DNA from 4 places in the Ferdinandcohnia sp. Marseille-Q9671 genome. Region 1 is predicted to be linked to each of the others. Evidence: predicted binding sites of a transcription regulator. Region 1 holds the regulator's gene; each other region holds the start of a gene.
The links. Region 1 encodes Rex, which represses fermentation and respiration genes when NADH is low (regulators of the CRP and FNR family bind a similar motif). Its sites were predicted from a motif close to TTGTGAAATATTTCACAA; they were not measured.
Positions count from the first base shown of each region.

Region 2: a site for Rex is predicted at 3,007-3,024, ahead of pflB (formate C-acetyltransferase). Genes of this name have one in related genera too.
Region 3: a site for Rex is predicted at 2,812-2,829, ahead of qoxA (cytochrome aa3 quinol oxidase subunit II). Genes of this name have one in related genera too.
Region 4: a site for Rex is predicted at 3,022-3,039, ahead of ACWNMY_RS10665 (DoxX family membrane protein). Genes of this name have one in related genera too.

Region 1 is NZ_CDRJTA010000002.1:174,774-179,214, reverse strand. It holds gene ACWNMY_RS12610 (YdiK family protein) at 1-27, shown strand, start outside; gene tatC (twin-arginine translocase subunit TatC) at 84-833, opposite strand; gene ACWNMY_RS12600 (twin-arginine translocase TatA/TatE family subunit) at 850-1,041, opposite strand; gene ACWNMY_RS12595 (redox-sensing transcriptional repressor Rex) at 1,077-1,718, opposite strand; gene moaC (cyclic pyranopterin monophosphate synthase MoaC) at 1,802-2,287, opposite strand; gene ACWNMY_RS12585 (ABC-F family ATP-binding cassette domain-containing protein) at 2,581-4,441, shown strand, end outside.
Region 2 is NZ_CDRJTA010000003.1:183,406-187,846, reverse strand. It holds gene pflA (pyruvate formate-lyase-activating protein) at 1-497, opposite strand, end outside; gene pflB (formate C-acetyltransferase) at 661-2,889, opposite strand; gene ACWNMY_RS13650 (D-2-hydroxyacid dehydrogenase) at 3,252-4,208, shown strand; gene ACWNMY_RS13645 (YciI family protein) at 4,316-4,441, opposite strand, start outside.
Region 3 is NZ_CDRJTA010000003.1:170,607-175,047, reverse strand. It holds gene qoxB (cytochrome aa3 quinol oxidase subunit I) at 1-1,469, opposite strand, end outside; gene qoxA (cytochrome aa3 quinol oxidase subunit II) at 1,805-2,740, opposite strand; gene ACWNMY_RS13580 (VanW family protein) at 3,168-4,061, shown strand; gene ACWNMY_RS13575 (flavodoxin) at 4,084-4,441, opposite strand, start outside.
Region 4 is NZ_CDRJTA010000001.1:2,157,135-2,161,575, reverse strand. It holds gene ACWNMY_RS10685 (LysM peptidoglycan-binding domain-containing protein) at 1-98, opposite strand, end outside; partial or broken gene ftsZ (cell division protein FtsZ) at 296-1,246, shown strand; gene ACWNMY_RS10675 (aldo/keto reductase) at 1,284-2,201, opposite strand; gene ACWNMY_RS10670 (hypothetical protein) at 2,301-2,450, shown strand; gene ACWNMY_RS10665 (DoxX family membrane protein) at 2,495-2,998, opposite strand; SAM riboswitch class I at 3,348-3,457, shown strand; gene ACWNMY_RS10660 (PLP-dependent aspartate aminotransferase family protein) at 3,574-4,441, shown strand, end outside.

The sequences.
Region 1 (4,441 bases):
AAAATAAAAAAAGTCACAAAAAAATAACCTCTGTCTTAGAGGTTATTTTTTATGACTAGCTCTAGGCGCCCTTCCACTTTTCGCTACTCCATGCCATTAGCTGCTAGCATTTCTGCCTTCAATACCTTTCTGTAGGCACTCTTCGAAACGAGAATACTGATTTCATACAATCCAAATAATGGAACAGTCACCATTAGATGTGAAATCAACTCTGGAGGGGTAATTAAGCCTCCAATTACTAAAAGAATGAAATACGCAAACTTACGGATTTGAGAAAGAAACATCGGTGTTACTAATCCCAACCTTGTTAAAAACATGATGATAACTGGCAACTGAAACAAGAAACCAAATGGTAAAGTTAGTTGTAACAAGAATTGAAAATACTCGTTTATCCCTATTACCTGATTAATTTCAAGACGTTCCGCCAATCGAGTCATAAAGTTCACAACAAACGGAAAAAGAATAAAATAGGAGAATGAAACCCCTACTAAAAACAATCCTACAGATATAGGGATATAACTTAAGGTTACCTTTCTTTCCTTCTCATACAACCCTGGACTAATAAATGCCCATAGCTGATACAGTAAAAAAGGAGATGAGATAACTAGCGCAATAATAAAGGCAAATTGCATATATATTTTTATTGGATCCGTCATACGGAAGGCATTCATTGTTAGTTCTTTAGCTTCCTCAGCATTTTGTAAGTAGAGAATCAATGGTTCTGCAAGAAAAAAGCTGCCTAACGCAACAATGAAGAAGAAAACAACTACAAAGATTAGTCGTTTTCTTAATTCTCCGATATGATCAAAGACAGACATTTCTTTTTCATTCATGTGTTTCATCCTATCATTACTTCACATCTTGAGTGTCGTTCTTTTTTACATCATCATCGTCATCATCTGCTAAACCTTTTGTTGCGTTTTTGAATTCACGCAATGTATTACCTGCTGCTTTTCCTAATTGAGGCAATTTCTTTGGTCCGAAAATTAACAACGCAAAAAACACAATCAATAAAATACTACCAAATCCAAGACTTCCCATCTGCAAGTCACCTCCTCAATAGTGAACATCTATTCCTATTCTTCTCCAGAATAATGCTTTAAAAAATAGACAAGTGCTTGTAACTCGACAGCTAAATCAATATGGTGCACCCGTATATGTTCAGGAACGTTAATTCTAGCAGGAGTAAAGTTCAGTATACCCTTAATTCCTTTATTAGCTAGACGATCTGTTATAGGCTGTGCCGCACCAACTGGTACTGTTAAAATAGCTACAGTTACATCATCGGGTAATTTTTCTTCTAAATCATCTAAATGGTGAACTTCAACTCCACCAATACTAGTACCTACCTTATTATAATCCACATCAAAGGCAAGCTCAATTTTTGTATTGTTATTTTTCATAAAATTATAGTGTAAAAATGCAGTACCTAAATTTCCAACGCCAATTAAGGCAACTTTCGTTAATTCATCTTGGTCAAGTGTCTTACTAAAAAAGGATAATAGATAGTTGACGTTATAGCCATATCCTTTTTTTCCCAAAGCCCCAAAATAGGAAAAGTCTCTTCGGATTGTTGCTGAATCTACCTTAACCGCTTCACTCAGTTCTGCTGAAGACACTCTTTGCTTACCTGAAGCATGCAAGTTTTTCAGAAAACGATAATAGAGTGGCAGCCTTTTGGCAGTTGCTTGTGGTATTTTTGATTGCTCAAGATTCACCTTAATTCCTCCACTAACTCGGAACTTTCTATGTTACGTTCAAATGTAAAAGTTCCAATCATCCTCATTTGAACTCACAGCTGTTATAGTTCCCTTTTAAAGTTGCCGTTCTTTCCACCTGTTTTTTCTGCTAAATAAGTTGGCCCGATGACCATCCCTTTATCAACAGCCTTACACATATCGTAAATGGTTAATGCACAAACAGACGCAGCCGTAAGTGCTTCCATTTCTACCCCTGTACTACCTTTTGTTTTCACTGTTACATTGATATGTAAGATATACTCGTCGCTATCAACTGCCCATTCAAACGAAATATCCACACCTTTTAATGCTAATGGGTGACACATTGGGATAAGATCAGAAGTTCTTTTGGCTGCCATAATACCTGCAACCTGGGAAACAGCAAGAACATCTCCCTTGCTAACTTCATTATTAATAATCTGCTCATATATCACTTTATTAACAGCAATACTTGATTTTGCAATCGCAGTACGGACTGTATCAGCTTTATCTGTAATGTCGACCATCTTTGCCCGACCTTGTTCATTAAAATGGGTAAATGAAGCCATATATCTAACCCTCCCCTAAACTGAGTGTTCAAAAGGAGGATGAAAAGGACCAAGAAGTTCAAGGCGGCGAAGCTTTGAGTACCGGAACGTATGCAATTAATACGTGAGGAACGGAAAAGCAAGCCAACGAAGAAATTCGATGTGTCATTTTCACCGGACTTTTTGAACCTCCCCTAAAACTATACACTATTTTACCATACATGTCTTAGAAACATGTGTGAACATTATCATTGCAGTTGCTCTATGAAGATAATATAAGATACACTGTTGTTAGAAACAAGAGGTGAAATAACATGATTTTACTACAAGTAAATCAGCTCAAAAAGTTTTTTGCTGCTGATCTTATTTTATCGAATATAAAACTCGAAGTACAAACACGGGACCGTATTGCCATTGTTGGCCGTAATGGTGCTGGAAAATCGACATTGTTAAAAATAATTGCAGGTCATATGTCACATGATAGTGGCGAAATTATCAAGCCTAAAAGCGTTAAGATTGATTACCTTGCACAAGATACAGGTCTTGAATCTACCCTTTCCATTTGGGAAGAAATGCTAACCGTTTTCGCTCCTTTACGAAAGCTCGAAAAACACTTACGAGATCTTGAAGCGAAAATGGGAGACCCAGATCTTATTGCAAAGCAAGCTGATTACCAAAAATTACTTGAAGAATACGACCAACTTCAGGTGGACTTTAAAGAACAAGGTGGGTATCAGTACGAAGCGGATATCCGTTCCATTTTACATGGATTCAACTTTTCTGAATTTGATTATCAAACTAAAATATCAAGCTTAAGTGGTGGTCAAAAAACTCGACTAGCTCTAAGTAAGTTATTATTGTCAAAGCCTGATTTATTAATTTTAGATGAACCGACCAACCACCTTGATATTAGTACTCTAACATGGTTAGAACAATATCTACAAGGTTATCCTGGTGCCCTGTTAATCGTATCCCATGACCGATATTTTCTTGATAAGGTAGTGAACCAAGTATACGAGATTTCCAGAACGACAAGTAGCAAATTTGTTGGTAACTATAGTAATTACTTAAAATTAAAGGCAGAAAACTATGAGCTTGAACTTAAGAAGTATGAGAAGCAACAGGATGAAGTGGAAAAACTCAAGGACTTTATCGCTAAAAATCTTGTACGGGCATCGACAACCAAACGTGCCCAAAGTAGAAGAAAACAGCTTGATCGAATGGAGCTCATGGACAGGCCTTTAGGTGATGAAAAATCTGCTTCGTTTAAATTTGAAATTGACAGACAAAGTGGGAATGACGTACTAAGTGCACGGGACATGACAGTTGCTTATGAAAAAGAGAAACCGATTATCAAAAATATTAACTTTAACATCTATCGGGAAGATAGCATTGCCTTAGTGGGACCAAATGGAATTGGAAAATCTACGTTGTTAAAAGCAATCATTAATAAACTTAATCACGTAGATGGAACAATTCGTTTTGGTTCACATGTTACCATTGGGTATTATGATCAACAACAGGCAAACCTCACATCAAACAAACGGGTGTTAAACGAACTGTGGGATGAATATCCACTAAAAACAGAAAAAGAGATTCGTACTGTTCTAGGCAATTTCCTATTTTCAGGTGATGATGTGTTAAAAATCGTTTCTACGTTAAGTGGTGGCGAAAAGGCAAGACTTGCCCTGGCAAAGCTCATGCTAGAACGCTCCAACCTTCTCATCCTGGACGAGCCTACTAACCATTTAGATTTAGATAGCAAGGAAGTACTTGAAAATGCACTCATCGATTACCCAGGTACTATACTCTTTGTGTCACATGATCGATATTTTATTAATAGGTTAGCCACTAAGGTATTTGAGTTATCAACAGACGGTTTGACAGAGTATTTAGGTGACTACGATTATTATCTTGAAAAGAAATATGAAACAGAAGAGCTTGCGCGGTTAGACATGCTTGAGAAAAAGGTAGACAACCGTGAAATAGTTCAAGAGAAGTCCTCCTATGAACAGGAAAAGGAACTTAAGAAGCTAGAACGTCAACGAAAACGACGAATCGAAGAAATTGAACTCGAGATTTCTTCCATTGAAGAGAAAATTGAGCAAAATGAGGAACTCCTTTGTGATCCTGAGGTCTACCAAAATCACGAAGAGGTACAGCGAATTAATGAAG
Region 2 (4,441 bases), on a different contig from region 1:
ACAGGAACTTTCTTTTCAGATAAGTAGTGAGCAAAGTCCAGTATATGTTCGTTGCTCATCCCTGTTAATTCCTTGTGGGTAACGGGATTGATCTCCTTAATATCTAGTAGGATCAAATCCGTGAGTGTAAGTAATTCCTCTAAACGTTCTATAAAATGAGGAGTCCGATTAAAGCATCCGCCAGAGCTGTCAATAGTGGTGTGAATGCCGAGTTTTTTGCATTCTTTGAATAGCTCTATTAAAAAATCCAACTGTAGTAATGGCTCACCACCACTAACAGTAACACCACCGCCTGAAGCTTGAAAGAAAGGTAGGTAGGTACTGATGTCCTTAATAATCTCTGAAACACTCATTTCCTTCCCTATATTTAATTTCCAAGTATCCGGGTTATGACAAAACTGACAACGGAGCAAGCACCCCTGTGTAAATATGACATATCGTAATCCTGGCCCATCTAGTGTTCCACAGGTTTCTATTGAATGAATGCGTCCGTTCATGTTCATCGTCCTCCTAAATGTTCAAATGCGCCACCGTTTAATGCGTCCGATTTTGTAAGACAGTTACTAGCAGTTTCCCTGTAAAGGTGTACTGTTAATAACTGCAGGGAAACCTCCCTTAGAACAATCGGGGCATGAGGGATTCGCCACCAGAGACATTTCCTTACATGCTTTCGTGGAATGTCCGGTTAATCACATCAATTTGTTGTTCTCTTGTTAACTTGATAAAGTTTACTGCGTATCCAGATACACGTATTGTTAATTGTGGATATAGCTCAGGATGTTCCATCGCATCTAATAAGGTCTCGCGGTCAAACACGTTCACATTTAAGTGATGTCCTTTTTTCATTGCATATCCATCAAGTAAACCTGCTAGATTACTAATTCTTGTTTCTTCTTCTCTACCTAATGCTTTTGGAACGATTGAGAACGTGTTAGAAATTCCATCTAACGCATACTCATAAGGGAGCTTCGCTACAGAGCTTAGAGATGCCAAGGTACCATTTGTATCACGGCCATGAAGTGGGTTTGCACCTGGTGCAAATGGTTCACCAGCTTTACGTCCATCAGGTGTGTTACCAGTCTTCTTGCCATATACAACATTAGACGTGATTGTTAAAATAGATTGAGTGTGAACAGAGTTACGATATGTTTTATGCTTTTTAATTTTATTCATAAAGCGTTTTACAAGCTCAACCGCAATGTCATCCACCCGATCGTCATTGTTACCGTATTTAGGGAAATCCCCTTCAATCTTATAATCTACAACAATACCGTTTTCATCTCTTACTGTTTGTACTTTGGCAAATTTAATTGCACTAAGTGAATCCGCCACAACAGATAAACCGGCAATACCGCATGCCATCGTACGGAGAATTTCTCTGTCATGTAGTGCCATTTCTATGCGCTCATAACTATATTTATCATGCATATAGTGAATGATATTTAGTGTATTCACATAAAGTCCAGCAAGCCATTCAAGTACCACATCATATTTTTCGACTACTTCCTCGTAATCCAAGTACTCAGACGTGATTGGTGCATAGGTTGGTCCAACTTGAATCTTCAGCTTTTCATCAACGCCACCATTGATAGCATATAATAAAGCTTTCGCAAGGTTTGCTCTTGCTCCGAAGAATTGCATTTGCTTACCAATCGTCATTGCAGATACGCAGCATGCAATACCATAGTCATCACCATAGGTTTCGCGCATGATATCGTCATTTTCATACTGAATTGAGCTCGTTTTAATAGACATTTTTGCACAGTACTTTTTATAGTTATCCGGTAGATTCACAGACCATAAGACTGTTAGGTTTGGTTCTGGTGCTGGTCCTAAATTATCTAATGTGTGCAAGAAACGGAAAGAGTTTTTTGTGACCAATGGACGTCCATCAAGTGCGACACCACCAAGTGATTCCGTCACCCAAGTAGGGTCTCCACTAAACAGTTCATTATAATCAGGTGTTCTTGAAAACTTCACAAGACGTAGTTTCATAACAAAATGATCCACAATCTCCTGAGCTTCCTGTTCTGTTACTAAACCGTTCGCTATATCTCTTTCAATATATATATCTAGGAAAGTTGAGACACGTCCTAAACTCATTGCTGCTCCATTTTGCTCCTTGATAGCAGCTAAATAGGCAAAATATAACCATTGAAACGCTTCTTTTGTATTGCTTGCCGGCTCTGAAATATCATATCCGTAAGAGTTTGCTAACTCTTTTAATTCCTGAAGGGCACGGATTTGTTCAGAAATCTCCTCACGATCACGAATAATATCATCTGACATTTCACCATTACCTGTATGAAGCAGATCTTTCTTCTTTTCTTCAATTAAACGGTTCACACCATAGAGTGCTACTCTACGATAATCCCCAATAATTCTACCTCGTCCATAAGCATCTGGAAGTCCTGTTATAATTCCCGCTTTTCTAGCGAGCTTCATTTCTGGTGTGTAGGCATCAAAAACACCTTGATTATGGGTCTTACGGTATTCAGTAAAGATCTTTACAATTTCCTCATCTATTTCAAATCCATAGGATTTAGCAGAATCGACCGCCATTCGGATTCCGCCAAAAGGCTGCAGAGAACGTTTAAATGGTTTATCTGTTTGGAATCCAATTACTTTTTCCTTCTCTTTATCTAAATATCCAGGTCCATGTGAGGTAATGGTAGATACAACTTTCGTATCCATATCAAGAACCCCACCATTGTCGCGCTCCTGTTTGGTTAATTCCATTACTTGCTCCCACAAAGTTAAAGTTGCCTCAGTAGGACCTACTAAAAACTCATCATTACCGTCATAAGGTGTAAAGTTTTGTAAGATAAAATCACGTACATCTACTTCGTTTTGCCATTTACCCTCTTTAAAACCAGTCCATGCTTTCATCATGAAAGACCTCCATTACAAGGTTTTATTTATATGTTTGATTGATTAAATTCATCTTGCTCACTACTGAGCAAACTTCCTTACAAACTTATCATACACCCTTTTCCACGAAATATCATGTGAAAAATTTCACAATATATATAAAAACTAAATTTCGTCACAATTAATTCAAAAACTGTTCAAAATATCAACTAGGAATACTCTTCAAACTTTAACATAGATTGGAATTTCAATACTATGTATACTAGAAACAAATGGGTCACGGGGACAGGTTCCCTGTCCCTGTAAAAATATGGTGGGACAAGGTGCCTGTCCCCCTGTCCCAGGGCAAGGTAACTGTCCCACTGGAATGGAGGAATACTATGAGGAAACTGGTTATTACACAGGATATTGAAGAGTCTCATTTGGAGCAAATCAAGGCTATTGTACCGAGTTGGGAAATTGTTGCTGGGAGGGATTCATCTGTTTGGTTGGATCATTTAGGAGATGCTGAGGTTATTGTTGGCTGGAAAAAGGAAATTGCGGATCAATGCATTTTATCTGATTCGAAGCTTCGTTGGTTACAAAGCTGGAGTGCAGGGGTGAATAGTATGCCACTCGCTGAAATGGAGAATCGAGATATTCTACTAACGAGTGCGAATGGCGTTCATGCCTATCCGATATCTGAGACCATCTTTGCTCTTATGCTTGGATTAACGAGAAAGATACATACATATGTACGAAACCAGCAAGAGAAAAAGTGGCATCATGCTGACATGAAACTTGAAATTCACGAAAAGACGATTGGTATTATTGGGGTCGGGGCAATTGGAAAAGAAACGGCTAAAATTGCAAAGGCATTTGGTATGACTGTACTTGGAGTGAGACATTCCGGTAGAAATGTAGATTTTGTAGATAAGATGTATACACCTGATCAATTATCAGATATGCTGCCTACGTGTGATTATGTCGTTGTGACTCTACCGCTAACCTCGGAAACCCACCATATGTTTGGAGCAGAAGAATTTAAACAGATGAAGTCTTCGTCCTTTTTCATTAATATTGGACGAGGCGAGATTGTCGTTGAAGAAGAGTTAAGTAAGGCATTACAATCTGGAGAAATTGCAGGAGCCGGCCTTGATGTCTTTACGAAGGAACCTCTCCAGGAGGATAGCCCGCTTTGGAATCTTGAAAATGTAATCGTAACACCTCATACCTCTGGGTCTACTGAACATTATACAAAGCGTGTAATTGAGGATATTTTTATACCGAATCTTGAAAACTATGTACGTGGTGAAGCGTTACCTCATAATGTAGTTGATTATAAGAAAGGGTATTAAACAGTTAAACCCATGGAATCCCATGGGTTCTTTTTGATTTAGGGGTATTGGGACTGTTTCAGATACTCTTCTCCAGAAACCATGACTCCCGATAATCATATCTTCAGCTACTCATGAAAACCATTATTAAAGAGGGCAATACGATATGGATAGAGCTCTGCTGTCATAATTCCTTCCTTAACTGCAGGGTCATTTTCCATAATCTCACGAGCTTCTTGTACCGAATCAGCCTG
Region 3 (4,441 bases), on a different contig from region 1:
GCACCAAATCCAGTACTTTCAGAATATGTGTACATACGTCGTGCTTGACCGTCTAGACCCGTAATGTACATCGGGAAGAATGCAAGAACAAATCCGATTGAAAGTAGCCAGAATGTCCATTTTCCAATACGTTCATTTAACATAAAGCCAAACATTTTCGGCCAATAATAGGTGAAGGCTGCAAGCATTGCATAGACTACACCAGGAATAATTGTGTTATGGAAGTGAGCTACTAGGAACATTGTATTATGGTACTGATAGTCAGCCGCTGACATCGCAAGCATAACCCCTGTTACCCCACCAATTGTGAATAGTGGAATAAATCCTACTGAATAAAGCATTGGAACGGTGAAACGTATTTTACCCTTCCAAAGTGTAAACAACCAGTTAAAGATCTTAACACCTGTTGGTACTGCAATCGCCATTGTTGTAATGGAGAAGAAGCTGTTAGCTGCAGCACCTTGGCCCATTGTAAAGAAATGGTGAGCCCAAACAAAACAGGAAAGAACAGAGATAATAACCATTGAAAAGACCATTGATTTATAACCATACAGGTTTCTACCTGAGAATGTAGAAATAATCTCACTATAGATACCAAACGCAGGCAGGATTAAGATATATACCTCAGGATGTCCCCAAACCCAGAAAAGGTTGGCCCATAGCATATCCATACCGCCGTTTGTACTTGTAAAGAAATGTGTTCCGAATAGACGATCCATAGTTCCCATTGCTAATGCAACTGTTAATACTGGGAAAACAGTTACGATTATTAAGTTAGCAACTAACGTAGACCATGTGAACATTGGCATCTTCATTAATGTCATACCAGGTGCTCTCATTTTCATGATCGTCGTAATCATGTTGATCCCTGTCATCAAAGTACCAAGCCCAGCAATCTGAATCGAAATCATGTAATAGTTCGTTCCAACTGATTCACTGAAATCATTCCCTGCAAGTGGGAAGTAAGATGTCCAGCCTGCGTCAGGTGATCCACCAATAACGAAAGAGATGTTGAATAACATTGCCCCCATAAAGAATAGCCAGAAGCTAAGGGCATTTAGGCGTGGAAACGCCACATCGCGGGCACCTATTTGTAAAGGTACAATATAGTTCATAAAGGCAATTATGAACGGCATCGCCATAAAAAGGATCATAACAACACCATGTGTTGTAAAAATCTCATTATAGTGCTGTGCATCTAACAATTTATTTTCTGGTGCAGCTAGCTGTGCACGCATCATTATCGCATCTACCCCACCACGGAAAAGCATGAGTAATGCGGAAATTAAATACATTATCCCTATACGCTTGTGGTCAACAGTTGTTAACCATTCACGCCATAGGTAACCCCATTTTTTAAAATAGGTTAAACCGGCTACTATCCCAATTACAGTAAGTCCAATCGCTACCATTGCTGCATATATGGCGGGACTAGGATGTGGTATGGCAAATCGTTCAAAGAATTCCATCCGTTGTTACTCCTTTCAATTGAAGTATATATTTCCGTTCGAATTTATATTTTTTAGATATGGTGTTAAGAACATTTCAATTCACTCGAGCGTGCGGTTTGTCCTTGAGTCGATTTATCAAAGACATTTCTAACCTCTTTAGTATGCGGTTCGTCTTTGAGAAGCGGTATCATGAACATTTCAATTCACTCAATCATGTGTTCTGTCCTTAAGACCCGCTCTCATAGACATTTCGCAACTCTCAAGCATGCGGTGTGTCCTTGAGACACAGTATCAAATACACTTTTCTTCATCACAACGTAAGTTATGTCTTTTATAAAACTTTTTTCCAATTCTTAATGACCACTATGCTCTGAATGATCTTCATCATGTTCTTGATGTTCGGAATGATCTTCCCCATGTTCTTCATGCCCTTCATGGGACTCAGCATCTGAATCATCGGAACCATGATTATGCTCTGGTGGTGGCGCAAATTCTAAGTGTGTTCCTGTAAATGTCATTTGGCCAAGATGTCCTGGTTCCAGAAGTTCTTCAAATTTTTCCTCCGTTAGAGGCTTTGCTGTTTCTTTTACTTCGTCTACCCATTCTTCAAAGTCCTTTTTAGGAACGGCGTTTACACTAAAGGTATTTTCCGCAAACCCTTTTCCACTGAAGTTGGCGTTTCTTCCCATCAGTTCACCTTGCTCATCTGCAGCGAGGTGTAGGGTCGTAATCATGTCTGCCATTGCATATTTCTGTCCACCCAGCTGTGGGATCCAGAAGCTTGTAATAGGTCCATATGAATAAAGTCTAAATTCAAGTGGTCGGTCAGTCGGGATATATAAATAGTTTACTGTCTCAATATCCTCTTCCGGATAACTAAAATGCCATTTCCAATCAGATGAAGAAGCATAGATTACCAAGGGTTCTTCTTCATATCCTTTTGGGGCTGACTCTACAATATAGTTACTTTGAACAGATACAAAAGAGAGATATGCAACAATTAGTACCGGAATCCCAACGCACAGTCCCTCAATCCACGGATTGCCTTCAATATGAGGTGGCTCATAATCCTCAGGCATATTAGAAGCTCTGTATTTTACGAGCATATAAAATAACAGGATAAAAACAACTATAACTACAAAAGCCATGATCCCAATTGAGAGCAGGATATCATTTGCTTGTCTTTCAGCCTGTGGACCTTTCGGATCTAACACTAGTAATGGTTCACAACCGGCTAATACAGTGGTTATCGTAATAACCATTGATAAGAAAAACCATTTGATTTTCATAAAAGTACTCCTTCCTTCTTGGCATTTCCAATAGGTAACCTTAGTTAACAACTATGTGTGACATCATGAATTTGTGTACAACTTCACAAAGTTGTCAAAAATTTTTTAGCTACTTAATTTTTCTGTAAAGAAACTGAAAAACATAGCTAATTTTATTGTAAAAAGTTATTTTCTTAAAACATTATCACTGTGTAAATGATAATAACACGAGTGAAATTAAAAAGATGTTACGAAAATGGGAAGGAATTATTTGTAAAAAGAAATAATCTTAACATAAAGTCATTAAACCTTGGTGTGATGCAAATCACAGGTGTTTTTTTGAATTTGAACAAATTGTTACAATTAAAATCAGCTCATTTTTAATGGAAATCATACTAACCATCCATACTATGAGAAACAGCAAGTTTAGAATGAAGGTGGTGGGAATATGAAGTTTATTTGGACTGTAATGCTCCTCCTTTCCGTTTCACAAGTTCATCAGCATGATGATCTCTACATAACCTATAATGGAAATCCAATTGCAACAGTCAACCGGGCTGATTATTCCGTTCCGTTACTTGGAGTTCCAACCTTGAACAGTAATAAATTCGAGGAATTCCTCACTTATGTAGACGAGCAGATTTACGAGGAACCTAAGGATGCAGCAATTGGTAAGTCGGGTGAAATTATTCCAGAACATGTAGGAGTTAAGCTAGATAAAGACAGATTTACAAGGTCATTTTATTCAGCATTCTTTGGGAGTAGGAATTCATTTGAGGTACCTATTCAAAGGATCTATCCTCGAGTAGATAGCGAATTATTGTCTACAATTCGGGTAAAAAGAATTGGACAATATGTAACATTTTTTAACTCTTCTAAAAAAGAGCGTTCCACAAATATTCGTCTTGCAGCTGACGCAATAGATAATCATGTTCTCTTTCAAAATGAGACTTTTTCTTTTAATAAGGTTGTGGGAAAGCGTACGGTTGCAAAAGGGTACCAACCTGCACCTGAGATTATCAAGGGAGAACTAATTGAAGGAATCGGAGGTGGAATCTGCCAGGTTTCTTCCACATTGTTTAATGCTGTTGACCTTGCGGGAGTTGAAATTGTAAAACGATATTCACATAGCAAACGCGTAGGTTATGTACCTCCAGGCCGTGACGCGACCGTTAGTTGGTACGGACCAGATTTTCTTTTTAAAAATACATATAACCAACCTATTTTGATCCGGGCTAAAACACATGGAGGAACCCTAATCATAACAATTTATTCGTCAGAGGATATTAATTTCAAACCTAGGAAAATTACACCAAGAGTCAGCAAAGAGACCAGTAACTAAACCGGTCTCTTTCTTCATTTTTTTACAAAGCTATAAGCTTTTCCGCAAATTGTCTGCCAAACTCTTTACATCTCTCAATTTCGTTATCATTTGGGGTCTGCTCCATTTTTAAGGGCGGATTTAGTATTTCTGCACCACGGTCTGTTAGTTTTTTACTTAGTAAGTCCACTGCTCCCCCAAAACACGAGTAAAGTGTACTCCCTGATCCAAATACCGCGCCCTTCTTAAATCTGAAATCTAGATGTTCCATTTCATCGTATAGATCAACAAATTCATCTGGAAGCTCGCCTTCACCCCAGGTGTAGCTGCCTAATAGGATTCCATCATAGTTAATCAGTTCATTAGGTTCTACTTCGTAACATTCTCTTATCACGAGATTG
Region 4 (4,441 bases), on a different contig from region 1:
TAGATATTGTTTGGACTCGTATTGGCCGCCTGAGCTGGTATATCCAACAGGAATACAATAAAGAGCATGCATATCGTAAGAGAAATCCATTTTTTCATGATTGTGTCCCTTTCTTTTGTTCTTTGTATTAGTTTGTAAAACTAACTCAATATTATGCTTACAGCAGTATGGAAAAGTTCTTTTCTTAATTAATAAAGGAAATCAGTGACAAAAAGAGAAGTAGTACTACGAAGGATATAGTATACACTCGATTGTCTTTACGTATAGGGGCAATGGGCGGTTAGGAGGAAAAGTCATGTTAGAATTGGATACATACATAGATCAGTTTGCGAAAATTAAGGTAATAGGTGTTGGCGGTGGTGGGAATAATGCCGTGAACCGGATGATAGAGGCAGGTGTCGAAGGCGTTGAGTTCATCGCAGTAAATACAGATGGACAGGCTCTTAATCAGTCAAAAGCAGAAATAACGATTCAAATCGGTGCATCATTAACAAGAGGACTTGGAGCAGGTGCAAATCCCCAAATTGGTATGAGAGCTGTGGAAGAAAGTGAGCGAGAAATAGAGGAGGCTCTTAGAGGAGCGGATATGGTCTTTGTTACTGCTGGAATGGGTGGTGGAACAGGAACAGGGGCAGCGCCAGAAATAGCAAGAATTGCTAAGAAGCTAGGATCCTTAACAATCGGTGTGGTTACTCGACCGTTTCGTTTCGAAGGACGAAAGAGAGCAGTAAATGCAGATGCAGGCATTGATGCCATGAAAGAAGCTGTCGATACCCTAATCATTATTCCAAATGAACGCTTACTAGAAATCGTGGATAAACGGACACCGATGCTTGAAGCGTTTCGAGAAGCAGATAATGTTCTTCTACGAGGCGTACAGGGTATTTCTGACCTCATTGCTGTACCAGGTTTAATCAATCTTGACTTTGCAGATGTTAAAACAGTAATGTCCCATAAAGGAACTGCTCTTATGGGAATTGGAATTGCGAAGGGTGACGGACGTGCAGTTGAAGCAGCACATAAAGCAATCAATAGTCCATTGCTTGAAACCTCAATCAGTGGTGCACGTGGTGTTATTTTAAATATTACAGGAGGACGTAACCTAAGCCTTTTTGAAATTCAAGAGGCTGCTGATGTGATTGCTTCTACGACTCACGAGGACTTAAATATGATTTTTGGATCCGTAATTAATGATAATTTAAAAGATGAAATTATCGTGACAGTTATTGCAACGGGTTTTACCGAATAAAAAACCAAGGACAAGTTTGCACTTGTCCTTATTTTTATGGGAGTACATTACCAGCAGCTTGATAGATCTCATACCATTCTTCGCGGGTTAGGTTAACTTCGCTTGCTTTTATACAATCCTTTAAACGGTCAATATTCATCGTACCAGTCACAGGTTGCATATTTGCGGGATGTCGCAATATCCATGCAATCGCAATAGTAGTATTGGTTACTCCATATTTCTCTGCAATCTCATCCATTTTTTTATTTAATTCTGGGAACTTTTCATTTCCGAGGAAAACACCCTCAAAGAAACCAAATTGGAATGGCGACCAAGGTTGTATTGTAATGTCATGCAGTCTACAAAAATCAAGAACACTTCCATCGCGATTAATGGCAGAGTCATTTTGCATATTTACATTGATGCCATTTGATATCATATGTGAATTCGTAATACTAAGCTGCAACTGATTTGCTACAATCGGTTGCTTTACAAATTTCTGTAATAACTGAATTTGCATTGGATTTTGGTTGGAAACACCAAAGTGACGCACCTTGCCTGACGATTCCAATCTATCAAATGCCTCAGCTACCTCTTCGGGTTCTACAAGAGCATCAGGACGGTGTAATAATAATACATCGAGGTAGTCGGTGTTGAGTCGTTTTAAGATCCCGTCAACAGAGTGCAAAATATGTTCTTTTGAAAAATCAAACATTCCCTTACGAATTCCGCATTTTGACTGAAGGATTATACTTTCTCGAATATCATCGTTCATATGTATCGCATCTGCAAATATTTCCTCGCAAGCCCCACCGCCATAAATATCGGCATGGTCAAAAAAGTTTGCTCCTTGTTCTAATGCAGATTGAACAAATTGTTCCGCATCCTTTTTTTCTAATGATTTAATTCTCATACAGCCTACTGCTATAACTGGTACCTGTAATGAGCTGGTTCCTAGTTTTATTTTTCGCATGATTGGTCTCCTCCTTATTAGAGATATTAGTGTTCCCTTACACTAGTTTACATATTTCTTTTGTGAATGGAAAGTCTAGAAGAAAGGAGGTTTTCAGTGATGAAAAAGTTCTTAATGCTTTTGTTTTTAGCAGTTCCTATGTTCTCGTTAGTGGGCTGTGGTGACGACGAAATGCCTGAAGAAGGCGAACAGATTGAAGAAATCGAAGAAGAAGATGAAATCGGTGACGGCGAGATTGATGATGAATAAATAAAAAAGTGTTCCTCGTTGTGAGGAACACTTTTTAGTAGTAGTTACGCAACTTTCGCTGCTGTTTTTGTGCCTTTTTTCTCGTTCATGAACTTAGTTAAATAAGGAACTGCGAATCTGTCTACACCGAAGTAGTAAGTAGCAGCGCCTGCAAATAGTAGAATCATTGCAACTGTGTAAAGTACTGGGTTTGTGCTTACAGTTCCCGCAAGTAGGAAGTTTAGGTTCATGAATGCACCTGCTAGTAATGCTGGGATAGTTGCAGCTCCTAGAATCAGTCCAAGACCAACTAGTACTTCGCCCCAAGGAATGAGTACGTTGAATATTTCTACATTCGGTACTGCAAAGCCTTCAAGGAATGTTGCGTACCAGCCTGCTACTGCAGGGTGATCGCCACCAGCTTTAGCTAGTGCACCTTGTAGGAAGCCACCTGCATCAAATCCATCTGTTAATTTATGAAAACCAGCATTTAGCCATTGAATACCTAACCAAATTCGTAATACTGTCCATATAACTGCCATTTTAGGTCCTTTTAAAAATTCTCTCATTTTAATCTCCCCTTATCATATATTTGTGAAGTTTTTCACAAAGCATTGTAAAAAAATATAATTGCTTGAGCTGCCAGCTTGTTGTAGTTAGTTTGTGAAGTTTTTCACTAACTTTCTACACTCTTAATATACATCGGATTTGCAAGAAAAGCAATAGGCTTCACAAAAAAGACATAAATAGATTTTAGGTCTTATTTTACAGGTACATACATAGGGTTTAGAGGGAAAGTAAGAATCTAAATAAAAATTCAAATAAGGTATAATATTTAAAAAGTGTTTGACATTGGTTTTTCCCCATACTATAATCCTTTTATGAAGCAAAACAGGAACGTATTAATTTAATAAAGGACTCTTATCCAGAGCGGTGGAGGGACATGGCCCTACGAAACCCGGCAACCTTCAAGATTATTCTTGAAAAGGTGCTAATTCCAGCAGGTAGAAATACCTGGCAGATAAGAGGAGGATTAAGCCCTCTTCTTTCTGAAGAGGGCTTTTTTTAATTTACTGGATGTGAAAGATTGGAGTTGCATTAGTATTATTCCTAGTTTTCATATAAAAATACTGGAGGTATACATATGACTGAACAATTCGAAAGCTATGACTTAGAGACACTATTATTACATGGGGGACAGTCGCCAGATCCAACGACTGGATCTAGAACAGTGCCGATTTATCAAACGAGTTCGTATGTTTTCCACAATTCCGAACATGCAAGGAGTTTATTTGCACTTGATGAACCAGGGAATATCTATTCAAGAATCGGAAATCCAACCGTAGATGTATTGGAAAAAAGAATTGCCCTTTTGGAAGATGGTGTCGCAGCAGTTGCAACTTCCTCAGGTATGGCAGCCATCGCGTTAGCAATTATGAACATTGCGGAAGCTGGTGATGAAATTGTTGCCGCTACAAATCTATATGGAGGTACTTACAACCTATTTTCTACAACACTACCCAAATACGGTATTAAGGTGCACTTTGTAGATTCGAAGGATCCTGAGAATTTTAGAAAAGCAATTACCCCGAATACGAAAGCAGTATTTGCTGAAATTATTGGAAACCCAAGTCTGCAGGTACTAGATGTAGAAGCTGTAGCAGCTGTAGCACATGAAGCGGAGATTCCACTCATCATTGACAATACATTTGCTTCTCCATATATTTGTAAACCCATTACATGGGGTGCAGATATCGTGATTCACTCCGCGACAAAATGGATTGGTGGACATGGTACAACAATTGGCGGTCTTGTAGTAGATGGAGGTCGTTTTAATTGGAATAATCCAAAGTTCCCAGGATTTACAGAACCAGATAGGAGCTATAACGGTGTAAGATATGCATTCGATTTTGGAACATTAGCATTTAGTCAAAAGCTTCGTGTACAGCTTCTACGTGATTTTGGCTCATGCTTAAGTCCGCAAAATGCTTTTTATTTGCTACAAGGACTTG